3 regions of the Bacillus sp. VA13 genome follow, and region 1 is predicted to be linked to each of the others. Evidence: predicted binding sites of a transcription regulator. Region 1 holds the regulator's gene; each other region holds the start of a gene.
The links. The regulator Rex, encoded in region 1, represses fermentation and respiration genes when NADH is low (regulators of the CRP and FNR family bind a similar motif). The targets are predictions, from matches to a motif close to TTGTGAAATATTTCACAA.
Positions count from the first base shown of each region.

Region 2: the regulator Rex is predicted to act here: its motif matches at 1,548-1,565, upstream of AC0C66_RS13400 (DUF1641 domain-containing protein).
Region 3: the regulator Rex is predicted to act here: its motif matches at 1,735-1,752, upstream of AC0C66_RS09885 (formate/nitrite transporter family protein).

Region 1 is NZ_JBVQPP010000006.1:293,578-298,810, reverse strand. Features, by position in the region: gene tsaD (tRNA (adenosine(37)-N6)-threonylcarbamoyltransferase complex transferase subunit TsaD) at 1-875, shown strand, start outside; gene AC0C66_RS20585 (ABC-F family ATP-binding cassette domain-containing protein) at 1,102-3,030, opposite strand; gene moaC (cyclic pyranopterin monophosphate synthase MoaC) at 3,156-3,668, shown strand; gene AC0C66_RS20575 (redox-sensing transcriptional repressor Rex) at 3,665-4,312, shown strand; gene tatAY (sec-independent protein translocase protein TatAY) at 4,334-4,507, shown strand; gene tatC (twin-arginine translocase subunit TatC) at 4,514-5,233, shown strand, end outside.
Region 2 is NZ_JBVQPP010000003.1:287,764-292,996, forward strand. Features, by position in the region: gene AC0C66_RS13395 (NAD(P)/FAD-dependent oxidoreductase) at 1-991, opposite strand, end outside; gene AC0C66_RS13400 (DUF1641 domain-containing protein) at 1,031-1,453, opposite strand; gene AC0C66_RS13405 (cupin domain-containing protein) at 1,845-2,342, opposite strand; gene AC0C66_RS13410 (DMT family transporter) at 2,474-3,448, shown strand; gene AC0C66_RS13415 (ABC transporter ATP-binding protein) at 3,567-4,319, shown strand; gene AC0C66_RS13420 (ABC transporter permease) at 4,319-5,071, shown strand; gene AC0C66_RS13425 (uroporphyrinogen-III synthase) at 5,117-5,233, opposite strand, start outside.
Region 3 is NZ_JBVQPP010000002.1:331,938-337,170, reverse strand. Features, by position in the region: gene sacA (sucrose-6-phosphate hydrolase) at 1-116, opposite strand, end outside; gene scrA (PTS system sucrose transporter subunit IIBC) at 113-1,498, opposite strand; gene AC0C66_RS09885 (formate/nitrite transporter family protein) at 1,801-2,571, shown strand; gene sacT (sac operon transcriptional antiterminator SacT) at 2,610-3,440, opposite strand; gene AC0C66_RS09875 (hypothetical protein) at 3,480-3,782, opposite strand; gene vpr (serine protease Vpr) at 4,311-5,233, shown strand, end outside.

The sequences.
Region 1 (5,233 bases):
ATCATGTTGAGCAAATCACTTTGGTCATAGAAGAGGCTTTTCATAAAGCTGGCATGACGTATAGTGATATTGATGCGATTGCAGTAACTGAAGGTCCGGGACTGGTGGGAGCGCTTCTTATCGGAGTGAACGCTGCTAAAGCATTGAGCTTTGCGCATAACATTCCGTTAGTTGGCGTCCATCATATAGCCGGTCATATATACGCGAACCGTCTTGTAGAAGAGATTGTGTTCCCGGCACTGGCATTGGTCGTTTCAGGGGGCCATACGGAATTGGTTTATATGAAGGAGCACGGATCATTTGAAGTTATTGGGGAAACTCTCGATGATGCAGCAGGAGAAGCTTACGATAAAGTGGCGCGAACGATGGGACTGCCGTATCCGGGAGGACCGCAAATTGACAAGCTTGCTGAAAAAGGGAATGACAATATTCCGCTTCCTCGCGCATGGCTCGAAGAAGGCTCTTACAATTTCAGTTTCAGCGGGTTGAAGTCTGCGGTGATCAATACGCTTCATAATGCGTCTCAAAAAGGACAAGAGATTGCTCCGGAAGATTTGTCTGCCAGTTTCCAAAATAGCGTAATAGATGTCTTGGTGACAAAAACGGCGCGTGCGGCAAAGGAGTATGGTGTTAAACAGGTCCTTTTAGCCGGAGGAGTAGCTGCAAACAGAGGCCTCAGAGCTGCATTAGAAAAGGAATTTGCCCAGCATGAGGGGATTACGCTTGTCATTCCTCCGTTAGCATTATGTACAGATAATGCTGCGATGATCGCTGCAGCTGGTACAATTGCTTTTGAGAAGGGAATTCGCGGTGCATATGATATGAATGGCCAGCCTGGCCTTGAATTGACTTCTTATCAAAGTCTCACGACCTAACAGAGTGAGGCTTTTTATCTTTTATTAACAGATAATTCTCAATTTATCCACATATCTGTTAGTAATTATGAAGATATCGATGGATAAAGGGCTGGAGACACTGTTAATAAAGTGGATAAATTCAGAATATTTTGTGGATAATGTGTATAAAGCGTTTACTTTGTTTGTTTATAAGGTTATTTTCTGTGGATAAAAAAGCACCTCTAAAAAAAGGTGCTTGACTTTTTTAATCTTCTTCTGTGGATAGTTCTTCCCATTCAGACAAAAGAGATTCCAGCTCCTGATTGAGTTTCTCGTTGTCAGCATGGATGGCTTGTACCTTTTCATGGTCTTGATAGACTTCCGGATCACATAGCAATTCATCGTTATGACTAATGTTTTCTTCAATGGTTTGAACAGTGGTTTCAATTTCTTCAATCCGGCGGAGCCGTTGGCGCTCTTTCTTTTTCCATTCTTTTTCTTCCTCGTAAGAACGTTTGGAGTCAGACTTTACCGCAGCAGGCGTTTTTTCTATTTCCTCTTGCTGATTCATTTTCTCCAATTCAAGCTGTTCTGTTTTTTTCTCCGTATAATAATCGTAATCTCCCAGATACTCTTCTATATGATTTGAAGAAAGCTCCAATACTCTTGTGGCGATTCTGTTAATAAAATATCTGTCATGAGAGACAAATAACAGAGTGCCTGGATAATCAATCAGCGCGTTTTCAAGAACTTCTTTGCTGTCTAAGTCCAGATGGTTCGTCGGTTCATCAAGGATGAGAAAATTAGCTTTTTGAAGCATCAACTTAGCAAGGGCCAATCTTGCTTTCTCACCCCCGCTCAGTGAATGGACGGGTTTCAGTACATCATCTCCGGAGAATAAGAAATTGCCGAGACAAGTTCGGATTTCTTTCTCCGGAAGACCAGGGTACTCATCCCACAGCTCATCAAGGACGCGTTTAGAGGAAGTCAGTTCAGCCTGCTCCTGATCATAGTAGCCGACACTGACATTCGAGCCGTATGAGATTGTTCCTTGATCTGGCTTTAGGGTGTCCATTAATGTTTTCAGCAATGTCGATTTACCGATTCCGTTAGGGCCGACAAGAGCGGCGCTTTCTCCTCTTGTGAGCATGAACGACACTTCTGTTAAAAGCGGCGGCTGGTTTTCATAGCTGATTGTGAGATCCTGAACGCGCAGGACTTCATTTCCGCTCTGTTTTGTAATATCAAAATGAAAGTTTGCGGATTTTTCATCGCCGAGCGGTTTTGACATGACTTCCATTCGCTCCAGCTGCTTTCGGCGGCTTTGCGCTCTTTTTGTGGTAGAAGCTCTCGCAAGATTTCGGTCTACGAAGTCTTGAAGCTTTGCGATTTCATCCTGCTGCTTTTCATACACTTTAAGATCTTTTTCATACTGCGCGGCTTTTTGGTCGAGATAAGCGCTGTAGTTGCCGTGATATTTTTTGCTTTCAGCTCTTGATACCTCGTATACTTGGTTTACTACTTTGTCCAAAAAGTAGCGGTCATGCGAAACGATGAGAATGGCGCCTGAATAGCCTTGCAAATAATGTTCAAGCCAGGTTAGCGTATCAATATCGAGATGGTTTGTCGGCTCATCGAGAATGAGCAAATCAGGCTGTGTTAACAGAAGCTTACCAAGGGCCAGCCTTGTTTTCTGCCCCCCGCTGAGGCTTTGCACCTGTGTTGAATCGTCAAAATGGCTGAAACCAAGTCCGTGAAGCACAGATCTGACATCCGCTTCATATTGATAGCCGCCTTTATCTTTGAATTCCTGCTGAAGCCGGTCATAGGTTTTCATGATGCTTTCCAATTCACCAGGATCAGCTGCCGCCATTTTTTCTTCGATAGCCCGCATTTCCTTTTCCATTGCTTTTAAGTGGTCAAAAACAGTCAGCAGTTCTTCTTTTATGGTAAGCTTAGAATCCAAGCCCGTATGCTGGGCAAGATATCCCATTGTAATATCTTTCGGTTTAATGAGTTCGCCCTTTTCATACGAAAGCTGGCCTGCGATAATTTTAAGCAGCGTGGATTTTCCCGCGCCATTTCTTCCTACAATGGCGACGCGATCACGATTTCTGACTTCCAGCTTTATATTGTTTAAAATAGTATCAGCACCAAATGATTTGGATAGCTGATTAACTTGTAAGATCATCATATTATTTCACCTCTGCTATAATAAGTTAAGTGTAGCTTATGAACTAGAAGTCAGCAAACAATACATTGGCTGAATAAGACATAGAGAAGAAAATAGTGTATGATCTGTTTAAGGAGAGTTTTAATATGAATGGATTTTCTCATTTTAATGAACAGGGCAGAGCCCAGATGGTGGACATCAGCGAAAAATCTTCGACTGTCCGTACTGCGGCGGCTGTTTCAAGCGTACACATGAAAAATGAAGTGTACGAGAAAATACAAAGTCATGATATCGGCAAAGGAGATGTACTGGCTGTTGCGCAGGTGGCAGGCATTATGGCCGCAAAGCAAACGTCGAATATCATTCCGATGTGCCATCCGCTTTCACTGAGCGGGGTAGATATATCGTTTGACTGGAAAATAAAAGAAGCAGAAGTTATACTTCATATAAAAGCACAGGTCAAAACGAAAGGGAGTACAGGTGTGGAAATGGAAGCGCTCACTTCTGCATCGGTGTGCGCTCTTACCGTTTACGATATGTGCAAGGCCCTTGATAAGGGAATGGTCATCGGCCCTACTTTCTTGCTGGAGAAGACAGGCGGGAAAAACGGTGACTTTAAAAGAGAACTATCCGAGTATAATGTGGAGGACCAAAAATGAATAAGGATCAATCAAAAATTCCGCAGGCGACGGCAAAACGGCTGCCGCTTTACTATCGCTTTTTAAAGAATCTGCATGCGTCAGGAAAACAGCGTGTATCATCCGCTGAACTCAGTGATGCCGTAAAGGTTGATTCTGCCACGATTCGCAGGGATTTTTCCTATTTTGGAGCTCTTGGCAAAAAAGGATATGGATATAATGTGGATTATTTGCTGTCATTTTTCCGAAAAACGCTTGATCAGGATGAGATGACAGACGTCATCTTGATTGGTGTGGGGAACTTGGGAACAGCATTTCTTCACTATAATTTCACAAAAAATAATAACACAAAAATTTCTATGGCTTTTGATATAAATGAGAGTAAAATAGGAACTGAGGTAGGCGGCGTGCCTGTCTATAACCTTGACGACCTTGAACAACACGTAAAAAATGAATCAGTTGCCATTCTTACAGTGCCAGCAGTTGCCGCTCAATCCATTACAGACAGATTGGTTGCGTTAGGAATCAAGGGAATCCTTAATTTTACGCCGGCCCGTTTGAATGTGCCGGAACACATTCGAATTCATCATTTAGATTTAGCTGTAGAGCTTCAGTCACTGGTTTATTTCTTGAAGCATTATTCAGTTTTAGAGGAAATCGAATAGAGGGAAAGGAGGAGCCCAAATATGCCGATCGGTCCTGGAAGTCTTGCTGTTATCGCAATCGTTGCTCTGATCATCTTCGGTCCCAAAAAGCTGCCTGAACTGGGGAAAGCTGCTGGAGACACACTTCGTGAATTCAAAAATGCTACTAAAGGATTAACGAGTGATGACGAGGAAAAAAAGAAAGAAGATCAGTAAGTTAGGATGACACGAATGAAAGTGAATCAAATGTCGCTGCTGGAACATATTGCTGAGCTTCGAAAACGATTGCTGGTTGTGGCACTGGCATTTGTCGTTTTCTTTATCGCAGGATTTTTTTTAGCGAAGCCCATGATTGTTTATTTGCAAAAAACGGATGAAGCGAAGGAGCTTACGCTTAATGCGTTTAATCTGACAGACCCGCTTTTTGTGTTTATGCAATTCGCGTTTATCATCGGGATTGTCCTAACCTCGCCGATTATTCTTTATCAGCTTTGGGCTTTTGTGAGTCCAGGCCTCTATGAGAAAGAGCGCAAAGTAACGCTCAGCTACATTCCGATCTCTATTTTGCTGTTTTTAGCGGGCTTATCTTTTTCATATTATATTTTATTTCCTTTTGTTGTTGATTTTATGAAGCGGATCTCTCAGGATTTGAATGTCAATCAGGTGATCGGAATTAATGAATATTTTCATTTTCTTTTGCAGCTGACGATTCCGTTTGGACTGCTGTTCCAAATGCCGGTCATCCTCATGTTTTTGACCAGGCTTGGAATTGTGACACCGATGTTCTTAGCGAAAATCAGAAAGTATGCGTATTTTACGCTGCTTGTGATCGCTGCCCTGATTACTCCGCCTGAGCTTTTGTCTCATATGATGGTTACTGTTCCGCTGTTGATTTTATATGAAATCAGTATTCTTATATCGAAGGCTGCCTATCGGAAAGCG
Region 2 (5,233 bases), on a different contig from region 1:
CTTCTAAGTAAGCGAATAGGTTGTAACCGATCAGCTCACCCATTTGCCATGCGATTTGTGCAGTTGGCGGGTATGGACGGCCGTCTGGAGCGAAGTAAACTGCGCTGTCACCGGCAACAAATACATCTTCATGAGATGTAGATTGCAGGAAGTCATTTACTGTCGCGCGTCCGCGATTCACTTCAAGACCTGATTCACCGACTAACGGGTTACCTTGTACGCCGCCAGTCCAAACAAATGTGTTGGCAACAACTTTAGATCCGTCTTTCAGATCAATCACGTTTCCTTCTACATTTGTAACAGGAAGACCTGTTAAGAACTCAACGCCGCGTTTTTCAAGGCTTGCAGTCGCACGTTCGATAAGATCATCCGGAAGAACAGGAAGGATTTTCGGACCTGCTTCAACCAGTTTCAATTTGATTTCTTTATGGTCTACGCCGTATTTTTTCGCAAGGTTCGGCATGATATCAGCAAGCTCACCGACAAGCTCAACACCTGTTAAGCCGCCTCCGCCGATAAGGATTGTTGCATCAGCTTCGTTTTTCGTTTGAGAGTACTCGCGCACACGATCTTCAACATGTTGGAAGACTTTGTTCGCATCAGCAGCAGATTTCAATACCATGCTGTTTTCTTCAAGACCTGGGATGCCGAAGTAAGCTGTTACAGAACCAAGACCTACAACAAGCGCATCGTAAGATAATGTAGAACCGTCAGCAAGCGCAACTTCTTTTTTATCAACAGAGAAAGAGCTTACTTCCGCGATTTTAAGATCAATGTCTTTGCCTTTAAAAAGTTTTTCTAATGGCATTGCAACCGCTTTTTCAGACACGTTGCCTGCTGCAAGACGGTGTAATTCCGTAATGATTTGGTGAGTTGGGTATTTGTTTACCACAGTCACGCGTGCTTGTTCTTTTGTGTAATGTTTGCGAACTGTTAGAGCAGAAAGAACTCCGCCATAACCAGCGCCTAGAATGACAATATGTTTTGACATCGTATATCCTCCGTCCTTTATATCAATTTGAATCTGAGATTATTTTTGGTTTTCGCGTTCGTTCATGACTTCAAGGTAGCTGTTAGCAAAACGGAACAGCTTTTGAGCTTGAGGATCTTTCAGCATGCGCAACAGGCCGAAAAGACCAATCGTTTCGTTGCTTGCATCCGCGCGGTCTTTCGCTTCGATTGCAGTCGCAGCTACTTCTTTCGCTGTTTCTTTTACAGGCTCAAGAATTTCAGTGATAGCACCGACAGTGTCGCTTTTTAGCACTTCGTCAGTTGCTACAGACTGAGCGAAATCATAAGACTTCGTTAAAATATTCACTAACTCAGTCAGCTTCGGAAGCTGGTCAACTAAAACGGTCAGTGATTCTTGAACTTCCGGCTTTAACAGCTGATCAATAAGATCTTGCTGGCTTTGGCTGACAGACGCATTTGTTTGATCGATTGTTTCTGGCATATCCAATTCTCCTTTACTATAAGCAGTTTGCAGATTTTTTTGGAAAGGGTAGTGCCTCTCCCTGGTCTCATGCATGAAAGCATAAGAATAAGGATTGTGAATTCATGCACAATCATTTACAAAAATAAATGTTTACTACCCAGTTTTTCATCTTGCCATATTCAGTATTATTTTTATCTCAAAAATAAACAATTGAATAAGTCAAAAATCCTTTACTCTCTCTGAAAATAGCAAACACAAAAAACTCCAATTCAATTACCTTCTATATGATAACACTTTTTGAACAAAATTTGAACGTGAATTGCTTCGATTATGAAATTAATTTATATGGAGCCCATGTCATAACATTTCTGCGACACTAGTTATTGACAATCCAGCAATTTTCTCCCCTTCACTTTACCCATATTCCCAATAGAGGTTCTCTTTTTCCTGTGATCGGATCTTTCGCCGGCAATGACACCTGCTTGATCTGTTTCATCGCTTCCTCCCATTCATTCGGCTCTCCCGTCTTCATATCATAATGAACGCCTCCCGGATAGGCGCCAACGACGGTAAAATCGGCGCTTGAGCTTAGCTTTTTATGGCCGACTCCAGCTGGAATCACGACTGCGTCGCCGGATTTGAAAGGAATGGCGGCCCCTTTTTCTCCCCCAAATTGAATCACAGCCTCTCCCCTAACTGCAATCAGGACTTCATGCGTATTGCTGTGATAATGATGGTATGGAAAAACACTCCCTGACCAGCTGTTAGACCAGCCATGCCGGTTGACGATCCGCTCTGCCTGACCGGTGTCCTTGAGTGCGTTTTGATACACAACAAGCGGAAAATCAGGGTGATTCGGAATCCTGCCGTCATCCTGAAAGAAGTACGTCTGTGTCCTTGCTTCCAACAATCTCACCTCCATTTTTTGTCTTCCACACTTAGCGGTTCGCAAAACATGCTTATTTTCTCACGACTCCATTGATCTGTGCGATATCGAATAGTATAGTATAAAAAAATAATGCCAGAATGAGGGATATCATGAAAGCAATCGTTATCGGAATATTGGCTTCACTCTTTTTCGCCGTTACCTTTATTTTAAACAGAGCGATGGAGTTATCCGGAGGCAGCTGGCTTTGGAGCTCTTCGCTGCGCTTTATTTTTATGGTTCCGTTTTTATGTTTGATAGTCATCATGAGAGGGACATTCGCCCCTCTCTTACAAGAGATGCGGAAAAAGCCGTTCTTTTGGATTAAATGGAGCTTTGTCGGCTTCGTGCTTTTTTACGCGCCGATCACATTTGCAGCTGCATACGGTCCAGGTTGGCTCGTAGCCGGGACCTGGCAAATCACAATTGTAGCCGGTGTTCTGTTATCTCCATTTTTCTATGTCAAAAAAGACATGCCGGACGGGCCGCAGCTCGTTCGGCAAAAGATTCCCCTTGTTTCACTTGGCACTTCCGTGATCATCCTGATCGGAGCGGCACTGATACAGCTTCAGCATGCAGAATCGCTTTCTGGGAAGATGCTGCTTTTCAGTGTGCTGCCGGTTGTCATTGCGGCTTTTGCTTATCCGCTAGGAAACCGGAGAATGCTCGAAGAATACGGGGGCCGGCTTGATACATTTCAGCGTGTGCTGGGGATGACCTTGGCAAGCCTTCCATTCTGGCTTATAGTAGCAGCTTACGGCTGGTGGTCAGACGGCCTTCCGACAGCAGGGCAAACCGTTCAATCCTTTATCGTGGCCGTCAGCTCAGGCATCATTGCGACCGTTTTATTTTTCTGGGCCACTGATATGGTAAGAGACAATCCGCAAAAACTCGCAGCCGTTGAAGCAACTCAATCCGGTGAAGTGATTTTCGCGCTGCTTGGTGAAATTGTTCTGCTGTCAGGCGTTTTCCCATCTCTTTTATCATTTGCCGGTTTATTCATTATTATAGCGGGGATGGTGTTACATACCTTCGCTTCACAGCCGGGAAAACCGAAAAAGAAAACACAGTCAAATCTGACCGCGTAGCATCTGCCGGAGAACGGGTGAAAGCCTGTTCTCCTTTATTTTTGCTACCAAAAGGCATCTGTTTCACGTTATAGTTAAATATAGTATAAGCCTACTTTACTGAAAGGTGATTATTGTAATGGAAGCAAACAATCAAACACAATACAAACCAGCCATCTCCTTCAGATCAGTCAAAAAAAGCTATGAACAAGACGGACAAACCTATGATGTATTGCAGGATGTCACCGGAGACATTCAACAGGGCACAATCGTGGCCGTTTTAGGTCCTTCCGGTTCAGGCAAAAGCACCCTCCTGTCCATGTGCAATTTAATGAGAACGCCTGACAGCGGCGAAGTAAATATATACGGAAAGGAAGTCCGAGAATGGAATGTCAATGAGCTGAGGCGAACGGCAGCCCTCGCATTTCAATCGGCGCCCGTCCTCGACGGGACAGTGCGTGATAATCTAAGTCTGGTCCAAAGGCTTCACCAATCACAGCTGTACTCCCCTGAAGAGCTCGCTTCTCTTACAGGGCTCCCGCAAGAGCTGTTAGACAGAAGCGCCAAGGACTTATCGGGCGGACAGCGGCAAAGGCTGTCACTAGCCAGAACGCTCGCAAATCCTTCCTCTATTCTATTATTAGACGAAATCACGTCGGCCTTGGACCCGGTTTCTGCTCTTGAAATTGAAAAGCTGATCAAACGTCAGCATCAAGAGAAAAAATGGACGGTCATGTGGGTGACTCATAATATGGAGCAGGCAAAACGAGTTGCCGATACCATTTGGTTTATGGCGGATGGACGGCTTCTGGAAACTGCAGCAACCGAAACATTTTTCTCCAATCCGCAACATGAAGCAGCGAGAGACTTTTTGAAGGGAGGCACTCGGTAATGGATTACCTTTCCCTCTCTTTAACGATGATCTTTGTTTTGATCGCCTTGTTTTTATCAAAATCCTTTAAAGCAGGCGTAGAAAAAGACATGATCATCGCCACCATCCGGGCCGCGGTACAGCTGCTTATCATTGGTTATGTACTGTCGCTGATTTTCCGCGGAGACCATCCCGTTTTTATCCTGCTGATGGTGCTGTTAATGCTGGCGGTGGCGGCGCAAAATGTCATCAAACGAAAGAAAAATACAATCGGCTCGTTTTGGAGAGTGTTCGCCGCGTTAGCGATTGTAGAAATTGTAACGCAGGGAATTCTGCTGTCTCTTCATATCATCCCGCTTACGGCCCGATATGTCATTCCGATCAGCGGAATGGTCATCGGAAATTCAATGGTGCTCTCGAGTCTGTTTTTAAACCGGCTCAGCTCAGAAGTCGAAGTTCGCAAAGAAGAAATTCAATTAATATTGTCTCTTGGAGGCACACCGAAGCAATCTATACAGCGTATTCTTACTTCTGCGATGAAAATGAGTATGATCCCGACGCTGGAAAGCCAGAAAACACTGGGGCTTGTTCAGCTTCCAGGCATGATGACAGGCCAGATTTTAGCAGGCGCGGACCCGATTCAGGCGGTTCGCTTTCAGCTCTTAATCGTGTTTACAACGATGGCGTCAGCGGCGCTGACATGTGTGATTTTAAGCGTGCTGACATACCCGACATTATTCACCGCGCATCAGCAGCTGAAGCTGAATGGATGACAGACAAAAGCCGCTTTTCCCTTGGAAAGCGGCTTTTTGTACTGGTTATTCCTTTTCTTCATAATACTTGGACAGCTCAACAATCATCGCGCCCATCCGCTCAATCTCCGGCGCAAGCAGTCTCGTGATGCCTTCTTCCCGCAGTGCTTCAGCAGTCACTTT
Region 3 (5,233 bases), on a different contig from region 1:
CCAACCGGCGGCATAATGTGAAAATGCTGGCGGTGCGGATCGCTATTAGCAATAGGTTCATTTTTCTCCACTTCTTCATAAGCCCGGCGACGAAGCTCCTGATCATGTGCTGTCATTTTTTTCTCCCCTCATCCTCATTAATTTTCATGATAAACGCTGCAATGAACGCTGACACTGCCGCAATCGCCATTCCAATTAGATAGTTGATCAAGTTGCCAAAGCCAAACGGCGCCGCAATAGCGATCATCGGAATACCCGTTAACCCGTAAGCGTTTGCAGCAACATGTGTAAAGACGACATATGCACCGCCCAATGCCCCTCCAATCATCGCGGCGATAAACGGTTTTCGGTAGCGAAGATTGACTCCGAATATGACTGGCTCAGTAATGCCGAGAAAAGCGGAAAATGCAGCCGGAAGCGCGATTTCTTTTGTCTTTGCCTTTTTCGCCATAAAGAAAACGGCAAGGCCCGCCCCGCCCTGTGCGACATTCGCCATTGACCAGATCGGCAGCAAGTAGTTTTTGCCTATATCTGCAATAAGCCCTGCCTCAATCGCATGGAAGCTGTGATGAACACCTGTCAAAACGATGAGTGAATACGTGCCCCCGAAAATCAGACCCGCAACAAAACCGGCATGGTCATATACATAAGTTAAAGCAACCGTAATGCCGGAGCCAAGTGCTCTGCCCAAAGGACCAATCGCGATAAAAGCGACAAACCCGGTGACAATCACTGTAACAAAAGGTGTAACAAGCAAATCTACCGCATGCGGAACCACTTTTCTTGTCCATTTCTCTACCTTGCTCATCACATAAACCGCCAACAGGACAGGGATAACAGTTCCCTGGTAGCCGAGAAGCGCGATATCAAATCCGAAAAGATGCATATAATCAGGTGTTGCTTCCGCCAAACCCCATGGATTCAAAAGCGTCGGATGAATCATGATACCCCCGATGACCGCTCCCAAGTAAGGGTTGCTGCCAAACTCTTTTGAAGCACTGACCCCGATTAAAATCGGCAAGAAAATAAATGCCGCACTTGAGAACATATCGAGCAGCTGCAGCAGTGCAGAATCCTTGCTCATCCAATGAAACGCATTGATCATACCCAGTAATCCCATTAATAGGCCGCTGGCCACAATAGCCGGGATGATTGGAACGAAAATATTAGAAAGCGTTTTCGCAAATCTCGCAGCGGGATTCAGTTTTTCTTTTGCTGCATCCTGGTGATTTACGTGTTCTTCACGCTCAGTATCGGCTTCCTTAGAAAAAGCATCGTACACCTTATTGACAAGGCCTGTTCCGAAAATGATCTGGTACTGGCCAGAGCTGCTGAAAGCGCCTTTTACGCCATCAAGCTCTTCTACTTGTGCTTGATCTATCTTTGATTCATCTTTCATCACTAAACGCAGTCTTGTTGCACAATGAGCCGCGCTGATAATGTTATCTTTCCCCCCGAGAAGTTCAATGAGGCGTTTGGCAGTCTCTTTGTAATCCATCTGTTTCTCCCCCTTTTATTTAAACAAAAAAGACCTAAAATTCGCCAACGAATAAAGGACACAGCGATCCTTTTTCATTTACGCAAATTTTAGGTCTTGCCTGCTTTACCAGTCACAATCCCGCTTATTTAGATTGAGAATACGCTTTCATCATAAATCATGACAGCGTTTTCGTCAACTATTTTTTTAGTTAAAAAGTTTGATAAAACATTTAGACAAAAATTCGTAAAAATTACTTGTGAAACATTTCACAATATCATGTTATACTATGCTCAACCATCAGAGAAAGCGGGAAAAAGACAATGGAAACTCAAGCATTGCAAAAGGTTGAACAGTACGCTTTGAACAAACAAAACATATTTGTTTCTAGCAAAATCCGTTATGTGCTCAGATCCATTTTGGCCAGCATGTTTATCGGATTCGGCATTACAGCCGCAAGCAAAACAGGCAGCTATTTCTCTATGGCGGATTCTCCGTTTGCTTTTCCGGCAGCCGCCGTCACATTCGGGGCCGCTATTCTGCTGATTGCTTACGGGGGCGGAGATTTATTTACCGGCAACACCTTTTATTTCACATATACCGCGCTCCGAAAAAAAATCCGCTGGCGCGACACTCTGTACCTATGGATGTCAAGCTATGCCGGCAATTTGATCGGCGCCATTCTATTTGCCATTCTGATCAGCGCGACAGGACTTTTTGAGGAGGCTTCTGTTCATTCCTTTTTGATTCATCTGGCAGAGCACAAAATGGAGCCGCCCGCTTCCGAACTGTTTTTCAGAGGAATGCTGTGCAATTGGCTTGTGTGCCTCGCCTTTTTCATTCCGATGTCTCTCAAAGGGGAAGGAGCAAAGCTGTTTGCCATGATGCTTTTCGTTTTCTGCTTCTTTATTTCCGGCTTTGAACACAGCATTGCCAATATGTGCACATTCGCCATCTCACTTTTGATCGAGCACCCTGATACAGTGACAGTAATGGGAGCAGTCAGAAACTTAATTCCCGTTACGCTTGGCAATCTGACTGCGGGAATGGTAATGATGGGCTGGATGTACTACACGCTCAATCCCGATAAATAAAAAAACTTCCAGAGATCACTCCCTGCAAGTCAAAGCGGTTATTCCGAGAGATCTTGAAGACGCTGGACATGCAGCGTGATATAGCCGGCCTCGGACTCCGGCAAATGTAATTGATATTCACTTTTCAAAAACTCCGCCAGCTCCAGCGCACATTGATAGGCAAATGAATACTTTTTTTGGATGAAATAAAGCATCTCCTCGTCCATACGATGGAGCGCTTCATTTGATTCCAACCGGCTGACCGCGTATCGCAAATGCGTGACAAGGCGTTGATAGGAAATGCTGTTTTCATCCACCTTTCGATTAAAGTATTGTTCTATTTTCTCTATCATTTCTTTGATCATGGTCGTATGCTTCAGCGCTGAATACATGCTCTCCGCATCCATTTTCGCCGTATGGATGTGAAGGGCAATATAACCCGCTTCATCTTCAGGAAGAGACACGCCCAATGTCTCTTTTACATGTCCGATCGCCCACAGGCCGATCTCGTATTCTTTTTTATAGAGCGCTTTTATCTCATGCAGCAATTTATTCTGCACAAGCAGCCCATTTTGAATCCTTTCGATCGCAAAGGACAAATGGTCAGAAAGCGCGATATGAATGTGGTCGCTCAGCGGCGCCACGAGCTCCCCTTCCGCATGGCTGATGATATCCTCAGCTATTTCAATATGCTCCTCCGGCAGCGTTTGCAGAATTTGTTTAAACTTTTCATTCTCGTCGTGCACGACAAAGATCTTTTCCACTTTATTCATAGGGATGAGGTCATTTTTCTTTTTTTGAAAAGCGATCCCTGGCCCCATCACGATTTTTTCCTGATCATCCTCTTTTATTAAAGCCGCATTGTTGTTTAGTACTTTATAGATTTTCAAGAGGCTATCTCTCCCGCCAATTAGCTTTTGACTGGGATTTTACCTCCTTTTGACCGCCATGTAAAGATGCGGGCCAGCTCTCTCCTGCTTTGGCGATTCCTTGAAGGCTTGCAAACATCTTCTTTTATAAAGCGCGGCGGCTTTCGCTTTCTGCTTTTCTTCCTCATTCACAGCCATCCGCCACTCATAAAACGAAACAAGTCCCGCGGCCTGCACCGCCGCTTTTCTTTGGTATGTACGCTGAGCCGAATAGACTGCGGCAGCCGCAGTTTTTCTGTCCGGCGTCACCCAGTTCATCAAAAAGACCATCCACACCCGTAAAGATACAAGCAAACGTTTCATAGAAAAACATCCCTCCGCTTCTTTTTGGCAGGCAGCCTTTTAGCAGCCCGTTTTCTCAGCCGCAGCCCACGAGAAAAGACGGCCGATTTCTTTTCTCGCAAACTAGCGGCTCTAGCAAAACTCATGACTCTATAATAGACTGCGGAAAGAGAATTCTTTGTCACAATATGAGTGAAAAAACCAACTAGTTTTTAGAAGTTTTGTTGAAAGCTGAAAGAAATGAAATGAAAATTGGAGAACTGCTTTAAAAACTTTATACACAAGTTATCCCAAAGATAAGAACAACTTAATCACAATAGATATCCACATGTCCACAAACCCTATCTATATTTTGTATAAGAACATATATTCCCAACTATATATATACACAGGTTTATTCACTTATACACAGGGTTCTGTGTATAACTCCTTCCTTATACACAAACAAAATCCAATAAATGGTCCAAATGACACAAGGATATTTTTGAATTTTCAAGAAATATATACTAGATCTATAACATTTTTTCTAAACACAAAGGGGGAAACACATTGAAAAAGGGGATCATTCGCTTTCTGCTTCTAAGTTTTGTTGTATTTTTTGCGTTATCCACAGGTATGACAGGAGTACAGGCAGCTCCGGCTTCTTCAAAAACGTCGGCTGACCTGGAAAAAGCCGAGGTATTCGGTGATATCGACACGACAACAAGCAAAAAAACAACCGTTATCGTGGAATTAAAAGAAAAATCCTTGGCAGAGGCGAAGGAAGCGGGAGAAAGCCAAACGAAAAGCAAGCTAAAAACCGCTCGCACCACAGCAAAAAACAAAGCCCTCAAAGCGGTGAAAAACGGGAAAGTTAACCGGGAATATGAGCAGGTATTCTCAGGCTTTTCTATGAAGCTCCCAGCTAATGAGATTCCAAAACTTCTCGCGGTAAAAGACGTTAAGGCAGTATACCCGAACGTCACATACAAAACAGACAATATAAAGGATAAAGACGTCACGATCTCCGAGGACGCCGTATCTCCGCAAATGGATGACAGCGCTCCGTATATCGGAGCAAACGATGCATGGGATTTAGGCTACACAGGAAAAGGCGTCAAGGTGGCCATTATTGATACCGGGGTTGAATACAATCACCCTGATCTGAAGAAAAACTTCGGACAATATAAAGGATACGATTTTGTAGACAATGATTACGATCCAAAAGAAACACCAACAGGTGATCCGAGAGGCGGAGCAACTGACCACGGAACACACGTAGCCGGAACTGTGGCCGCAAACGGAACGATTAAAGGGGTTGCGCCTGATGCCACACTTCTCGCTTACCGCGTGTTAGGTCCTGGCGGAAGCGGCACAACAGAAAACGTCATTGCCGGCGTGGAACGTGCTGTACAGGACGGAGCAGATGTGATGAACCTGTCTCTCGGAAACTCATTAAACAACCCGGACTGGGCGACAAGCACAGCGCTTGA